2 linked regions of the Archangium violaceum genome follow. The protein of the gene in region 1 interacts with the protein of each later gene in a pairwise test. Links are inferred from orthologs where the notes say so. Each region holds a gene or a part of one and is shown in the gene's direction. Other genes may lie near its edges.

Region 1 (7,118 bases):
TCGGACGTCATCTTGACGCCCTCGGGCGAGGTCTTCCTGTTGGAGATCAACACGTTGCCGGGAATGACCGAGACCAGCCTGCTGCCGAAGATCGCGGCGGGCCGGGGCATCGACTTCCCCGCCCTCTGCGAGCGACTGCTCCAAGGGGCCAGTCTCAAGGCCTGAGAGGGACCGTTTCCCCATCCGAAGTGGGAGGAGGACCCGGTCCCCTGTGGAGCCGGGAGCTACAGCCACGTGTCTGTAGCGAAAAACTGGCGTGGAGATCCAACCGCGCGCAGCATGCGCCGACGCACACCATGGCTTTCGGTAAGTCCAAGAACCGTCGTCGTCAGGACACCGCCCAGCAGAAGGAGGCGGTGAAGGGGGCCGTGCGCACGCATGGCCCCGGCCTGCTCAAGGCCATCCTACTGACGGGTCTGACAGTGGCCCTGGTCTGGGGCGGAATCGAGCTGCGGCGCTGGGCGCTCAGCTCGCCGACTTTTCTGTTGAAGGAGACGACCTTCAGCGGGCTGCAGCGGGCCAGGCCGGCCGAGCTGCTCAAGCTGTCGGGGCTGACGGTGGGGCAGAACCTGTGGACGCTGGACGTGGGGGCGCTGGAGCGCACCATGTCCGCCCACCCCTGGGTGCGCACGGTGGAGGTGCGGCGCCACTTCCCCTCGAGCGTGTCGGTGGAGGTGACCGAGCACGTGCCGGCGGCGCTGGCGGTGCTGGGAGACCTGTACCTGGTGAACGAGGAGGGCGAGCCCTTCAAGCGGCTGCAGCCCGGGGACACGTTGGACCTGCCGCTGGTGACGGGAGTGGACCGCGAGGGGTACCTGGGGGACGAGGGGCGCACGCGCGAGCAGATCCGCCGGGCGCTGGCGGTGGCGGAGGCCTACGCGGCGACGCAACCGGCGAAGCGCGAGCGGCTGAGCGAGGTGCGGGTGTCGCCCGAGGGGATGGTGCTGGTGACGGCGGATGGGTTGGAGGTGCGGATGGGGGAGGGGGAGACGGACGCCAAGCTGGAGCGGCTGTCGCGGGTGCGCGGGGAGCTGCGTGCTCGCGGGCTGTCGGCGCAGGTCATCCACCTGGACAACCGGGCGAGGCCCGGCTGGGTGGCGGTGAAGCTTTCGAGCCCCGTGTCCGAGAGGAGCGGGGCCTCGGCGCAGTAAGGTACGCGCCCCTTTCACGAGAGTGGGGGGCCTGGGAGGGTTGTCATGGCGAAGCAGAAGTCCGGGGAGATCATCGTCGGCCTCGACATCGGCACGACGAAGATCTGCGCCATCGTCGGGGAGCTGACCGACAATGGGATCGACATCATCGGCATCGGGACGCATCCCTCGAAGGGCCTGCGCAAGGGCGTGGTGGTCAACATCGAGGCGACGGTGTCCTCCATCCGCCGGGCGGTGGAGGAGGCCGAGCTGATGGCCGGGGCGGAGATCTCCCACGTGTACACGGGCATCGCCGGTGGACACATCAAGGGCTTCAACTCGCAGGGGATTGTGGCGGTGAAGGACAAGGAGGTGCGCGAGGCGGACATCGCGCGTGTCATCGACGCGGCGAAGGCGGTGGCGATTCCGCTGGACCGCGAGGTGATTCACGTCCTGCCGCAGGAGTTCATCATCGACGACCAGGGCGGCATCAAGGAGCCGCTGGGGATGGCGGGGGTGCGCCTGGAGGCGAAGGTGCACATCGTGACGGGGGCGGTGTCGAGCGCGCAGAACATCGTGAAGTGCGCCAACCGCACGGGCCTGAACGTGGCGGATATTGTCCTGCAGCCGCTGGCGTCGGCCGAGGCGGTGCTGGGCGAGGACGAGAAGGAGCTGGGCGTGTGCCTGGTGGACATCGGCGGAGGGACGACGGACATCGCCATCTTCTCGGGCGGGTCGATCGTGCACACGGCGGTGATTGCGCTGGGCGGCAACAACCTGACGAGCGACATCGCGATTGGCCTGCGCACCCCGGCGCACGAGGCCGAGCGCATCAAGCAGAAGTTCGGCTGCGCGCTGGCGTCGATGGTGAACAAGGACGAGACCATCGAGGTGCCGAGCGTGGGCGGCCGGCAGCCGCGGGTGTTGGGGCGGCAGATTCTGTGTGAGATCCTGGAGCCGCGGGTGGAGGAGATCTTCCAGCTGGTGCACCGGGAGATCCAGAAGTGCGGTTACGAGGACCTGCTGGCCTCGGGGGTGGTGATTACCGGTGGCTCGACGCTGCTGGCGGGGATGCCGGAGCTGGCCGAGGAAGTGATCGGGCTGCCGGTGCGCCGGGGCATGCCGAGGGGCATTGGAGGGCTGGTGGACGTGGTGAAGAGCCCCATGTACGCGACGGGCGTGGGCCTGGTGGTGTACGGGGCGAAGCACCTGGACCGGCGGATGTTCCGCATCCGCGAGGAGAACGTCTACAAGAAGGTCAAGGGCCGCATGCGCGAGTGGCTTGAGGAGATCTTCTAGGCAGTTCCGTCAGTTTTTGCAGTGACCCACCGGGGCCGCGTTCCTCCCAGAGCGGCCCCGGTTTTTTTCGTGGGAGCGCATCGTCAGGTGTGCTCTGGCATAGAGAAGTGGTGTGGTGAATCGACTAGTGCTGTAGGCAAAGGGGAGAATCGCGTGAGTTCTGACAGCACAACAGATTGGGACGTACTTGAGCGCCAAGTCCGGACCTTGGCGTCTTTTATTTGGAATCGGCCGGCAGATAGAGAACTGGTTGCCGGAGTTGCATTGGATTGCGTGCTCAAGGTTGAGCCAGATTATTGGGTTTGTGTCGAGGTCACGAAGTCAAAAACTCTCCAGAAGCTGAGGGAAGATCTCGCTAAGTTTGGTATCGTCAGACCGGCCCTTCATGCGAAAGGCATAGCCCTCAAGTCTTTGTTTGTCACGGAATCAGATCCGTCAAACGACTTGAAGGAATCCGCAAAGGCGCTTTTTGTAGAAGCACTTTCGCGTGAGGAATTCTCAAAGAAGTTTTTCGATTTTGCTTCTTACAGGTTTGTTCGTACGGATAAACCGTTTGGTAGTGCCGTACGGCCTGATTCTGGCCAGAATGATGCCAGTACTTATGTGCCGGTTCGATATCGATCCCAAAATGGCACCGAACTGGGAATCGACGATCTAGTGTCTCGCGTAGCCACCGGCCGCAAGGTGGTGCTTGTAGGCCAGTTCGGCACAGGAAAGAGCCGCTGCGTCAAAGAAGTTTTCTCGCGCATTGCAGAGTTTGCTGCCGGATCGCTGCAGTACCCGATTGCTGTCAATCTTAGGGACAACTGGGGTGTGCGGCGAGGGCATGAGATTATCCGACGCCACTTCGATGACCTTGGCTTATCGGAGTTTGCTGACCCGATAATTAGGGTGCTGGATAGAACTAGTGTGGTTCTCCTGTTGGACGGCTTCGATGAAATGGCGTCGCAGTCCTGGAGCGATGATCAAGCGCAAATCCGCAAGTTGCGGTCAGATGCTCTCGCTGGCGTTCGAGATTTGCTTGGGCGTACCAAAGGCGGAGCACTTATAACGGGAAGAGAACACTATTTTAACAGTAACGAGGAGATGATGTCTGCGTTGGGGTTGAATGCATCCAGTGCAGACATTGTGTTCTGTCGAAGTGAATTTACTGATGACGAGATGAAGGCGTTTCTCGGGGATGCAGCGAATGACATTCGCTTCCCAGAGTGGTTGCCCAAGCGCCCGCTTTTGTGTCAGACGATTGCGTCTTTCCCGCGAGACGAATTGCGATCGATTTTCGGCGACGTCGATGGTGATGCTGAATTGTGGGACAGATTGATGAACGCAATCTGTTCTCGCGAAGCTCGGATTAACCCTGTTCTTGATGCTGAAAAGATCCGCGAAATACTTAGACTGATTGCGCGAGCGACACGGAGTAAGTCTCATGATGTAGGGCCGGTTTCGATTTCCGAGATAAACGATGCTTTTGAAGAAGTGACAGGTACGCCACCGGTTGACGAGAGTGCGGTTATCCTTCAGCGTCTTCCAGGTTTGGGGCGGACGAGTTACGAATCGTCAGACCGGGAGTTCATTGATAAATACATTCTGGACGGCCTGCGCGGGATTGATGTGGTTCGTTGTCTGGACGAGCAATCGCGCGGGATTGAGAGGGAGTCTTGGTCCAATCCTCTCCAGACGCTGGGGCAGCGAATCGTTGCTTCCGACATTCAGGGAAGCGAGAACGATCTGGAGCGAATGCACTCGTTTCTTAGACTGGCGAAACGCTGTGCACAGGCTTCCAATCGAGTTCTTGCTGGCGATATCGCTGCAAGCATTCTTCGAGCGAATGATTCCCTTGAAGAGGTAGATTACGGGGGATTTTCGCTTGAAGGAGCTTTCATCGGCGCGCTGGATTTTTCATCAGTCCTGCCTGTGAATCTGTTTATATCTGATAGTGTCATTGAGGAAATTGTCCTCCCGGCGGCTCAGCCTAAGGGAACGCGAATCAGAAAATGCCAGATTGGCATGGTGCGCAAAGTTTCCTCCGTGGAGGGCATGCCAAATTGGATCGAGGACTCTTCGGCGGAGAAATTTGAGTCGATTAGTACGGTTTCCAAAATCAAGGAAGCAGAGCTAACACCGAAGCAGAAGGTGCTGGTAGCAATTGTTAAGAAGACGTTCTTGCAAAAAGGATCTGCCCGAAAGGAGGAGGCATTGGTGCGTGGTTTGGGGCGGGTAGTGGATTCTGGTGAAGTTTCGAAGATCCTAAATATGTTGGTTCGAGAGCAGGTGTTGGAGCGGGTTCGTGGCGATGAAGGCGCTCTGTACGTCCCTGTTCGCTCGCAAACGAGTCGGATGAAGAAAATGCTTTCAGAGCTATCTTTGTCTGCCGACCAGGTTTGGAAGTACGTTTCAGAAACGAAGAAGTAATTCATAAAATGTCTGCGAAGTTGCTCGGCAAGTAGAGCCTCTTGGTAGATGCGCGAGTGATGCGCTGCCAGCAGGAATTGACTAGATGCTGGCGCTTAGAGAGTGTTGAACTGGAGCGAGCAGGCACTGCGATGCGACTACAAGCGGGTTCAGAAACGGTGCCGCTCGGTGATGCAGTAGGCAAAACCTGTGTCTTCGCCATCTCACATGATGGAGGATTTCATGGATTGGAATTGGCTTACGGGAACGTCACGCCATCGAAGAGCTCGGGCATAGTGCTGCCATCCTGACTCCACAGTTTCAGGGTGAAGGTGCCGCGCGCCTGTCGCTCCGTTGCCTCCAACTCCACCACGATGCGGCCCTTCTCACCCGGAGCAATGAGATGCAGCGGCCACACGCCGAGCACCTTCAGCTCCACGTGCTTGGGCCCCAACAGCACCGCACCGGCGGGCCTCCAGGGCGTCTCGTCGTTGTTCTTCAACTCTAATTCCACGGCCAGCCGCACGACCTTCTGCCCTCCCTCCGTGCGCTCGGTGTCGGAGCGGTAGCTGCGCGCCCAGGTTGGAGTCAGGGTGTTGCCCGGACGCGCGGTGGCGTCTAAGTCGAGTGTCTTGACGGCGACACCCGTCTTGCCCAGTCCCTCGGCGATGAGGCCCGTGAGCCCTGCCTGCCCAGCGCACTCCGCCTGGAGGCGTGCCTTTTCCTCCTGGCATTGCCGGGCCTCCGCTCGTGCCTGCTGCTCGCCCTCCTGGTAGGAGGCGAGCGTGCGCGGTTGGCGCGTCACTTCCACCTGGCCTTCGGCCTGGGTGGGGTGCACCACCAGCCAGAAGGTGACGCTCGCGGGGGCCGCACCGTCTTGAAAATAGACTGTCACTGGCACGCGTTCCCTATCCTCCAGCGCCTTCGTGGGGACGAGTATGAGGGCCGTCTCTCCTTGCAGCACCACGCGGAACCGCTCTGGCCCGGCCAGTTCCACGCGCGCCAGCTTCGAGTCGAAGAGCAGGTTGGTGGACAGTCCCGGGTGGATGCACACCGTGAGTCGTTTGTCGGCGGCGTCTGTGGTGAGCTCAATGTGGCGCACGCCCGTCTCACAGGTGGGGAGCGGGGATTGTACGGTGGTGTCGGCGGGCACGGCGAACAGGACCCATCCCACGAGGGCGGTGGAAGACAGGGCGAACACGGAGCGGGAACCCCCAGAGGACGTGGAGGAGACTGGAAACGTGGTCCTCTACCACACTTCCCACGCGGTAGTGTAGGGCGGCTCCTGGCGCCGTGTCGCTGGCTGTCCCTAGTCGAAGTGGTCCACCACTCGCACCTCCGCGAGGGGGCCGACCAGCATGTTCCCCGGCTCGCTGCCGGGCTGAATGGGAGTGCCGGGTCCGTCGAAGTAGTACAGGTCCATGCAGACCCGATACGTCTCCCCGCCAGGCGTGCGTGCCTCGGTGAAGCGGCCGTACACCTTCTTCTCTCCGAAGTGGAGCCGCCCGGAGAGGCGGGTTCCGTCCGGTAGCGCGAGCTGGCCGGTGGAAGTCCTCCAGTGGCCAGGGATGATGACCGGGGTGTCTTCGCGCACTTGGACGGGCCTGCCCCGCACGTCGGACCACTCGACGGACGTCCTTTCTCCAATGCGCAGGCCCAGCGTCTCGGTCATTGTCCTCACGGCGCCCGCCGGGCACTCCTGGGGTGGAGGCTCCGAGCGGACGGGTGGCACCTGCTGCTGCGCGCTGAGGCAGGCCTGCAGGGCGGCTCCCGTCAAGCCCAGACACACGTTGCGCGCGGCGGCCTGCGTGAGCTTGGGCTGCGTGTCCCGTTGGGGGCCGGTTGTCTTCTGCTGCTTCTTCACGGGGGCTGCGTCCTTTCCGGACGCCGCGGGCGAGGCGGCGGCCGCGAGGGGTGGCTCCACAGGCGGCGGAGTCGCGGCCCGAGCAGACTCCGGCGGCGACTCCGGGGGCGCCACTTCCTGGCCAGCGCTGGCCTTCCGCGTTGGCTGCTCGGCGGGCGACGTGATGGGTGATGGGAGGGTGGCCACCTCGCGCCCGCCCCTCCACTGCCCCACCAGCCACCCGCCGCCCAGCACCAGCCCCACCCCCATGCTCGCCCAGGCCGTCGCACGGAGCACTCGCGTCCGCCTCCTGCCGGCCACTTTCACTCCGCCGTGCAGTGGCACCTTCCAGGACTCGTCCGCCTGGGTCCTCAGCGCCTCCAATGCCGCGCACAGCTCCACGGCACCCGGGTAGCGCGCCTCGGGCGTCTTCTCCAGAAGCCGCAGACACACTT
Region 2 (7,023 bases), 1.8 Mb from region 1 along the record:
GCCCCGCGCGGACCGCGAACCCATCGGTGGCCCGAGAGCGGGTGGACGTTGTCGCAGGCGACGAAGGCGAAGTTTCCGGAGGCGGGACCCTTTCATCAGGCTCTCAAGACACGGGTAGAGCGGTACTTCCAGGAGAGCGGGCGAGCACAGCGCGATCTGCCCGGCATGTACGCCAAGACGGCGGCGCTGCTCGGCTGGTTCGCGGCCTCGTATGCCTTCCTCGTCTTCGTGGCGACGGGTCCCTGGAGCGCGGTCCTCGGGTGCGTGTCGCTCGGACTGGCGATGGCCGGCATCGGCTTCAGCATCCAGCACGACGCCAACCACGGAGGTTATTCGGAGCGCAAGAGCATCAACCGGCTGCTCGCGTGGACGCTCGATGTCCTGGGTGCGTCTTCCTATGTCTGGAGCTGGAAGCACAACATCTTCCACCACAGCCATCCCAACGTGGTCGGGCTCGACGCGGACATCGACATCCAGCCCTTCTGCCGGGTGGCGCCGGGCCAGCGGCTGCACGCGGCCCACCGCTTCCAGCATGTCTACATCTGGATGCTCTACGGGCTGCTCGCGGTGAAGTGGCACTTCGTCGATGACTTCAAGGACGTGCTCAACGGGAGCGTCGGGCGGCAGAAGATGCCGCGTCCCACCGGGCGCAAGCTGGCCGGGGTCCTCGGCGGGAAGCTGTTCTTCATCGGCTGGGCGCTGGTGGTGCCGGCCCTCTTCCATCCCGTGTGGAAGGTGGCGCTCTGCTACGCGCTGACCTCGTTCGTCCTCGGGCTGACGCTGGCGAGCGTGTTCCAGCTCGCGCACTGCGTGGAGGAGGCGGAGTTTTCCGAGGTGCCCGAAGGCGGCGGCACCTTCGCGCGCGAGTGGGCGGTGCACCAGGTGGAGACGACGGTGGACTTCGCGCGGGGCAATCGGTTGCTGTGCTGGTATCTGGGTGGGCTCAACTTCCAGGTGGTGCACCACCTGTTCCCGAGGGTGTGCCATCTGCACTACCCGGCGCTCTCGCGGCTCGTCGAGGAGACGTGCCGGGAGCACGGCGTGCGCTACCGCGCGCAGGAGAGCGTGGGCGCGGCATTGGGGAGCCACGTGCGCTGGCTCAAGCGGATGGGCCAGCCAGAGGTCGTGGAAGCGGTCATGGTGGAGGCGGTGGTATGAACGACGAGACTCCAGAGAAGGTTCGCTTCGGGCGTGCGCAGAAGTTCCGGCTCTCCCCGAAGGGCAGCGAGGCCGTGTCGGCGTACACCCTCATGGTGGAGAAGGCGCGTGCGGGGGCGGGGCGAGCCCAGTTCGACGCGGCCCGTGAGGCCTGGAGCAGCCCCCGGGGGCTCACCTCGGAGGATGGGCTCTTCCTCGTGGAGTTCGGGATGGGGGAGAGGACCGTCTCGGAGGCGGCGCGCGGCCTGGAGGATTGTGCCTCCTCGAAGGAGGTCAAGGCGGCGGTGGATCGCCTCCTGGGGTGCGGCATGCTCGAGCCGGTGCCCGCGCCGGCCCCTCCGCCCCCTGCGCAGCGCCGGTACTGGTAGGAGGGGCGTCCCCGTTTCCAGGGGCTCCCCCTACCGAAGAGTCGCGCGGGGCTCGGAAATCGGATAGAGCCGGCCCCGCCATGCTCGTCTCGGTCGTCATCCCCGTCTACAACGAGATTGCCACCCTCGCCGAAATCCTCCGCCGCGTGACCGCGGTGGACTTCCCCAAGGAGCTCGTCATCGTGGACGACTGCTCCCGGGATGGGAGCCGCGAGTTCCTCCAGCAGCTCGCCGACAAGGGCCTGTCCGCCCTCGACGGCACCCCGAAGAACCGCAACGAGCTGCGCATCCTCTTCCAGGAGAAGAACCAGGGGAAGGGCGCCGCCCTGCGCCGCGGCTTCTCCGAGTCCTCCGGGGACATCGTCATCATCCAGGACGCGGACCTCGAGTACGACCCGAAGGAGATTCCCCGCGTCATCCAGCCCATCATCGATGGCGACGCGGACGTCGTCTTCGGCAGCCGCTTCACCGGCACGCCCCGGCGAGTCCTCTACTTCTGGCACTCGGTGCTCAACCACTTCCTCACCATGCTGTCCAACATGACCAGCAACCTGAACCTCACGGACATGGAGACCTGCTACAAGGCCTTCCGCGCCGAGGTCATCCGGTCGGTCAACATCGAGGAGGACCGCTTCGGCATCGAGCCGGAAATCACCGCCAAGGTGGCTCGCGGGGGCTGGCGCGTCTTCGAGGTGCCCATCAGCTACCACGGGCGCACCTACGAGGAGGGCAAGAAGATCGGCTGGAAGGATGGCGTCCGGGCCCTCTACGCCATCGGCAAGTACGCCATCAAACGCTGAGTACCCCTTGAGGGTGTCGGGCGGCCGACACCCTCCGGCCCGCCCTGGGCCCGCTCGTCCGCCCGGTGACTCACCGACCGCCTGTCCCAGGTGCCCATCGGGAATCCGGTTCCTAGGTTCCGAGAGTGCTACCGCGATTCCTGCTGTACGGGTGTGCTGGCTGGGTGATGGAGGTGTGTTTCACCGGCATGGGGGCGGCTCTCTTCGAGCGGGATAGGAACGCCACGGCGACGACGTACCTCTGGATGCACCCCATCTACGGCGCCACGGCGCTGGGGCTGGAGTTCCTCCATGACCGGCTGCGCTTCCTTCCCCGGCCCGTGCGCGCACTTGCCTACACCACGGTCATCCTGGGCGCCGAGTTCGCCACGGGATGGGTGCTGCGCAAGGCGCTCGGCCGCTGCCCCTGGGACTACGAGCAGCGGGGTTTGAACGTGAAGGGGCTCGTCCGCCTGGACTACGCCCCCTTCTGGTACGCCGCCGGCCTGCTCTTCGAGCCCGTGCGCGAGGCCCTCCTGCGCATCACCAGCGAGGCCCTCCGCCAGACACCCGAGTACCGGCATGCGGTGGAGACCGGCGCGGTGGCCGAGCCCTTCCACCTCGGCCCCGTCTCCACCGAGCAGGAGGCCGGGGAAGCGGCGGACACCTTCCTCCTGGCCGAGGAGACCGAGCCCCGCCCCTCCTACTGAGAGGAGCCGGGCGAGCGGCGAGCATGTGGGGGAAACCCCTCACCCCGGACCATCTCTCAGAGGGAGGAAGGGCGGATGGAGGGAGAGGACGGGGGGCCCCGAGGCCCGGACGCTCTCCGGCCGGGCCGTGCACTTGACAGTTGCCTTTTCTTCCTGCTGAGAGCCCTGCGTAGTAGGTTGCCGCGCGTTCCCTGAAAGTGCAGGGAAATGACGCCGCACCACCGAAAGTTTCCGCCCCCGTATGTTCGACTGGCTCCACACTCTCTTTTCGCGCGACCTCGCCATCGACCTGGGCACGGCCAACACGCTCATCTACATCCGCGGTCAAGGCATCGTCTCCAATGAGCCTTCCGTCGTCGCCGTGCAGCAGGACGCGCGGGGCGGCAAGAAGGTGCTTGCCGTGGGCAAGGAGGCCAAGGAGATGCTCGGCCGTACGCCGGGCAACATCGTGGCCATCCGCCCCATGAAGGACGGCGTCATCGCCGACTTCGAGATCACCGCGGCGATGTTGCGCTACTTCATCCAGACGGCGCACAACCGCAAGTCGCTGGTGAGCCCGCGCATCGTCATCGGCATCCCCTCGGGCATCACCGAGGTGGAGCGCCGCGCCGTGCGTGAAGCCGCCGCCAATGCCGGTGCCCGCGAGGTCTACCTGATTGAACAGCCGATGGCCGCGGCCATTGGAGCCGGCCTGCCGGTGACCGAGCCGAGCGGCAACATGATCGTCGACATCGGCGGTGGAACGTCCGACGTGGCGGTCATCAGCCTGGCGGGCATCGTGTTCGCCAAGAGCGTGCGAATCGGCGGCGACAAGCTGGACGAGGCGATCATCCAGTACGTCAAGCGCAAGTACAACCTGCTCATCGGCGAGCGCACGGCGGAGCTCATCAAGATGGGCATCGGCACGGCGTACCCCACCGAGGAGGTCATGACCATGGAGATCAAGGGTCGAGACCTGGTGGCGGGAGTGCCGCGCACGCTGACGGTGAGCAGCGACGAGGTGCGCGACGCGCTGAGCGAGCCGGTGAACGGCATCGTGGAGGCGGTGAAGCTGACGCTGGAGCGCACGCCGCCGGAGCTTGCCGGAGACATCGCGGACCGCGGCATCGTGCTGGCCGGTGGTGGCGCGCTGCTCAAGAACCTGGACACGCTGCTGCGCGAGGAGACGGGCCTGCCGGTGTTCCTGGCGGAGGATCCGCTGTCGGCGGTGGTGATGGGAGCGGGCAAGGCGCTGGAGTCGCTCGACATCCTGCGCCAGGTCTGCCAGCCGGGCTGAGCCCCCTCCCCTCTCCCTTCGGGAGAGGGGAGCTAGGCCCTCAGTGCATCCAGGATGGACAGCCGTGAGGCGCGCAGCGCGGGCAACATCCCGCCCAGTGTGCCCATCAGCGTCCCGAAGACGAGCGCCGCCACCACGATGCCCGGTGTCGGCGTGAAGCCGAAGCGCACCTCGGCGAACGTCTGGAAGTTCAGGGTGCGGATCTCCATCCACCGCGTGGCCAGCGCCCCCAGCGCGCCCAGCACCCCTCCAGCCGCGCCCAGCACGGCCGATTCGATGAGGATGCTCGCCAGCACGCTGCGGCGCCGGTAGCCCACCGCCCTCAGCATGCCCAGCTCGGTGATCCGCGCCGACACCTGCGCGTACATGGTGATCATCGCCCCCAGCACCGCGCCCACGCTGAAGATGAAGGACACGAACAGGCCGAGCACCCGGATGAAGGTGGCCAGCCATGTGGCCTGCTCCGCCCAGTACTCGGGCTCCGGCTTCGCCTCGAGCGTGAAGCGCGGGTCTCCCTCCACCGCCTGGATGAAGGCATCCCGGGCCGGCACCGAGCCCGTCCGCACGACGATGGAGCTGAGCCCCGGCCGGTCGAAGGCCGAGCCCAGCCGGTTGACGTCCACCCAGAGCTCGGACTCGTAGGCCCCGCCGTCCGCCGAGAAGACGCCCACCACGGGCCAGCGCTGTTCCGCGAAGCGCAGCTCGCCTCCCAGCCGCGCTCCCGGCGAGCGACCCACCAGCGCCTCGCCCAGGGCGATCTCGTTCGTCCCCACCCTCGGAGGCCGTCCCGCGATGAGCCGCACGACGGGCCGGATGGCGAAGCTCTGGGGACCGATGCCTCGCGCGTTGACGTTGGACTCCTTGCCGTCCGGGCGGGGCAGCAGCACCGGCACCACCAGCTCGCCGGCCACCAGCGGGTCCCCCTGCACCGAGGAGGCCACCTGCGTCGCGCTGCCCAGGGCCCGCAGGGCATCGCGCTCCACGGTGCTCATCAGCTCGCTGGTGGAGCCCTTGTTGAGGAGGACGACGTTGCGCGGGTCTCCTCCCGAGGCGAGCGCGGACTCGATGCCGTTGGCCAGCATCAGCACCGCGGCGAAGACGAAGACGACGAGCCCCAGGCCCACCACGGTGAGCCCCGTCGACAGCCGCCGGGCCCAGAGGCTGCGCGTGTTGTAGTAGAGGGGAATCATCGCTCAGGCCACCTTCCTCAGCCCCTCGGCCACGGGAATGCGCACGGCCCGCATCGCTGGAATCGCCCCGGCCAACAGCGACACCCCCAGTGCCGCCAGCGCCCCGAGCAGCAGCGTGCTCTCGCGCATGAAGTCCTTGGGGATGCCGCCCAGCTGCGAGCCCACCGCCCCGATGAAGCCCTGGATGAGCTGCGGGGCGATGAGCACCCCCAGCGCGGCCGAGGCCAGACCGATGACGAGCGACTCGAACAGGACGAGCATCACCACCCGTCCACTCTTGAAGCCCATGGCCCGAAGCGTCGCCAGGTCGCGCGTGCGCTCGCGCACGCTCATGGCCAGCGTGTTGCCGATGACCAGCAGGATGATGAGCAGGATGACGGTGGACACCACCTGCACCGCGGTGATGATGGCCGACAGCATGGAGATGAAGCCCAGCGTGGCCGCGCGCTCGCTCTCGGTGCGCGTGGGGTACGGGCTGTTGGCGAACATGGCGTCCACCGTCGAGGACACCAGCGCCGAGCGCGACGGATCCTCCACCCGGATCATGAAGGCCCCCACCCGGTCCTTCCGATCCTCCGGCATCTTCTCGTTGAGGCAGCGGAAGCCGAAGAAGAACGTGGCGGTGTCCATGCCGCCGCTGCGCACGTCGTAGATGCCGCGCACGGTGAAGGTCCAATCACCCGGATAGATGGTGCCCTTGAGCGTCACCCGCTCTCCCACCTTCCAGCCGTAACGCGCCGCCAGGTCCTTCCCGATGAGCGCACCGCACGGGTCCGCCGTGAAGGCCGCCACCTGCTCCGGAGGCACGGCCACCTCGTCGAACACCTTCATGAAGGAGGGCGGGTCCACGAAGGCCGAGCCGAAGAAGTCCTTCTGCGACTCGCCATACCTCCCGCCGAAGAAGCCATAGAAGGTGATGTCGCTCACGCCGGGCACCGCGGCGATGCGCGGCAGATAGGACAGCGGCAGGTCCTCCGTGATGGACGCCTTGCTACGGGTGAAGAGGCGGTCCGCCTGCGCCGCCGCCGCCCCCACGTAGAACAGGTCCACCACCGTGCGCAGGAAGATGAAGGCCATCACCCCCACCGCCCCCGCCAGCACCGTGAGGCCCAGCCTCAAGGGGTTGCGCAGCAGGTCCTTCCAGACGAGCCGCCCGAACGTCATTGCAGCAGCCCCTTCTCCAGGTGCCGCACCAGGTCCGCCCGCTCGGCGGCATGCGGATCGTGCGTCACCATCACCAGCGTCTTGTGCAGCTCGTGGTGCAGCAGCGCGAAGAGGTCCAACACCTGCTCGGCAGACTTGCGGTCCAGGTCTCCCGTGGGCTCGTCCGCGATGAGCAGGTCCGGGTCCGTGACGATGGCCCGGGCGATCGCCACCCGCTGCTGCTCGCCTCCGGACAGCTGCGGCGGGCGGTGGCTCATCCGGTGCCCCAGGCCCACCACCCCCAGCGCGGCGGCCACGTGCTCGCGACGCTCCGAGCGCGAGAGCGGTGAGAGCAGCAGCGGCAGCTCCACGTTCTCCGCCGCCGTGAGCACGGGCAGC

The links.
Region 2: the proteins of ftsA (region 1) and JRI60_RS05590 interact in binary tests that used the Escherichia coli proteins (3 or more experiments, as listed by UniProt). The link is inferred for Archangium violaceum from one-to-one orthologs.

The regions. Positions count from the first base shown.
Region 1 is NZ_CP069396.1:3,147,038-3,154,155, forward strand. What follows is about bases 356-3,312. They hold ftsA (cell division protein FtsA), read left to right. Parts: upstream 356-1,196; coding sequence 1,197-2,429; downstream 2,430-3,312. Other genes in these bases: JRI60_RS13130 (cell division protein FtsQ/DivIB), read left to right, coding at 356-1,151; JRI60_RS13140 (hypothetical protein), read left to right, coding at 2,583-3,312. In the rest of the region: JRI60_RS13125 (D-alanine--D-alanine ligase), read left to right, coding at 1-165; more of JRI60_RS13130, read left to right, coding at 297-355; more of JRI60_RS13140, read left to right, coding at 3,313-4,841; JRI60_RS13145 (DUF2381 family protein), read right to left, coding at 5,080-6,021; JRI60_RS13150 (serine/threonine protein kinase), read right to left, coding at 6,130-7,118. UniProt on the Escherichia coli protein: Essential cell division protein that assists in the assembly of the Z ring. May serve as the principal membrane anchor for the Z ring.
Region 2 is NZ_CP069396.1:1,303,420-1,310,442, reverse strand. The notes cover bases 2,412-5,273. They hold JRI60_RS05590 (rod shape-determining protein), read left to right. Parts: upstream 2,412-3,256; coding sequence 3,257-4,291; downstream 4,292-5,273. Other genes in these bases: JRI60_RS05585 (ABC transporter permease), read right to left, coding at 4,324-5,273; JRI60_RS05595 (putative ABC transporter permease), read left to right, coding at 2,452-3,015. Outside these bases: JRI60_RS05610 (fatty acid desaturase family protein), read left to right, coding at 166-1,158; JRI60_RS05605 (hypothetical protein), read left to right, coding at 1,155-1,526; JRI60_RS05600 (glycosyltransferase family 2 protein), read left to right, coding at 1,607-2,326; more of JRI60_RS05585, read right to left, coding at 5,274-5,481; JRI60_RS05580 (ABC transporter permease), read right to left, coding at 5,485-6,645; JRI60_RS05575 (ABC transporter ATP-binding protein), read right to left, coding at 6,642-7,023. UniProt on the Escherichia coli protein: Forms membrane-associated dynamic filaments that are essential for cell shape determination. Acts by regulating cell wall synthesis and cell elongation, and thus cell shape.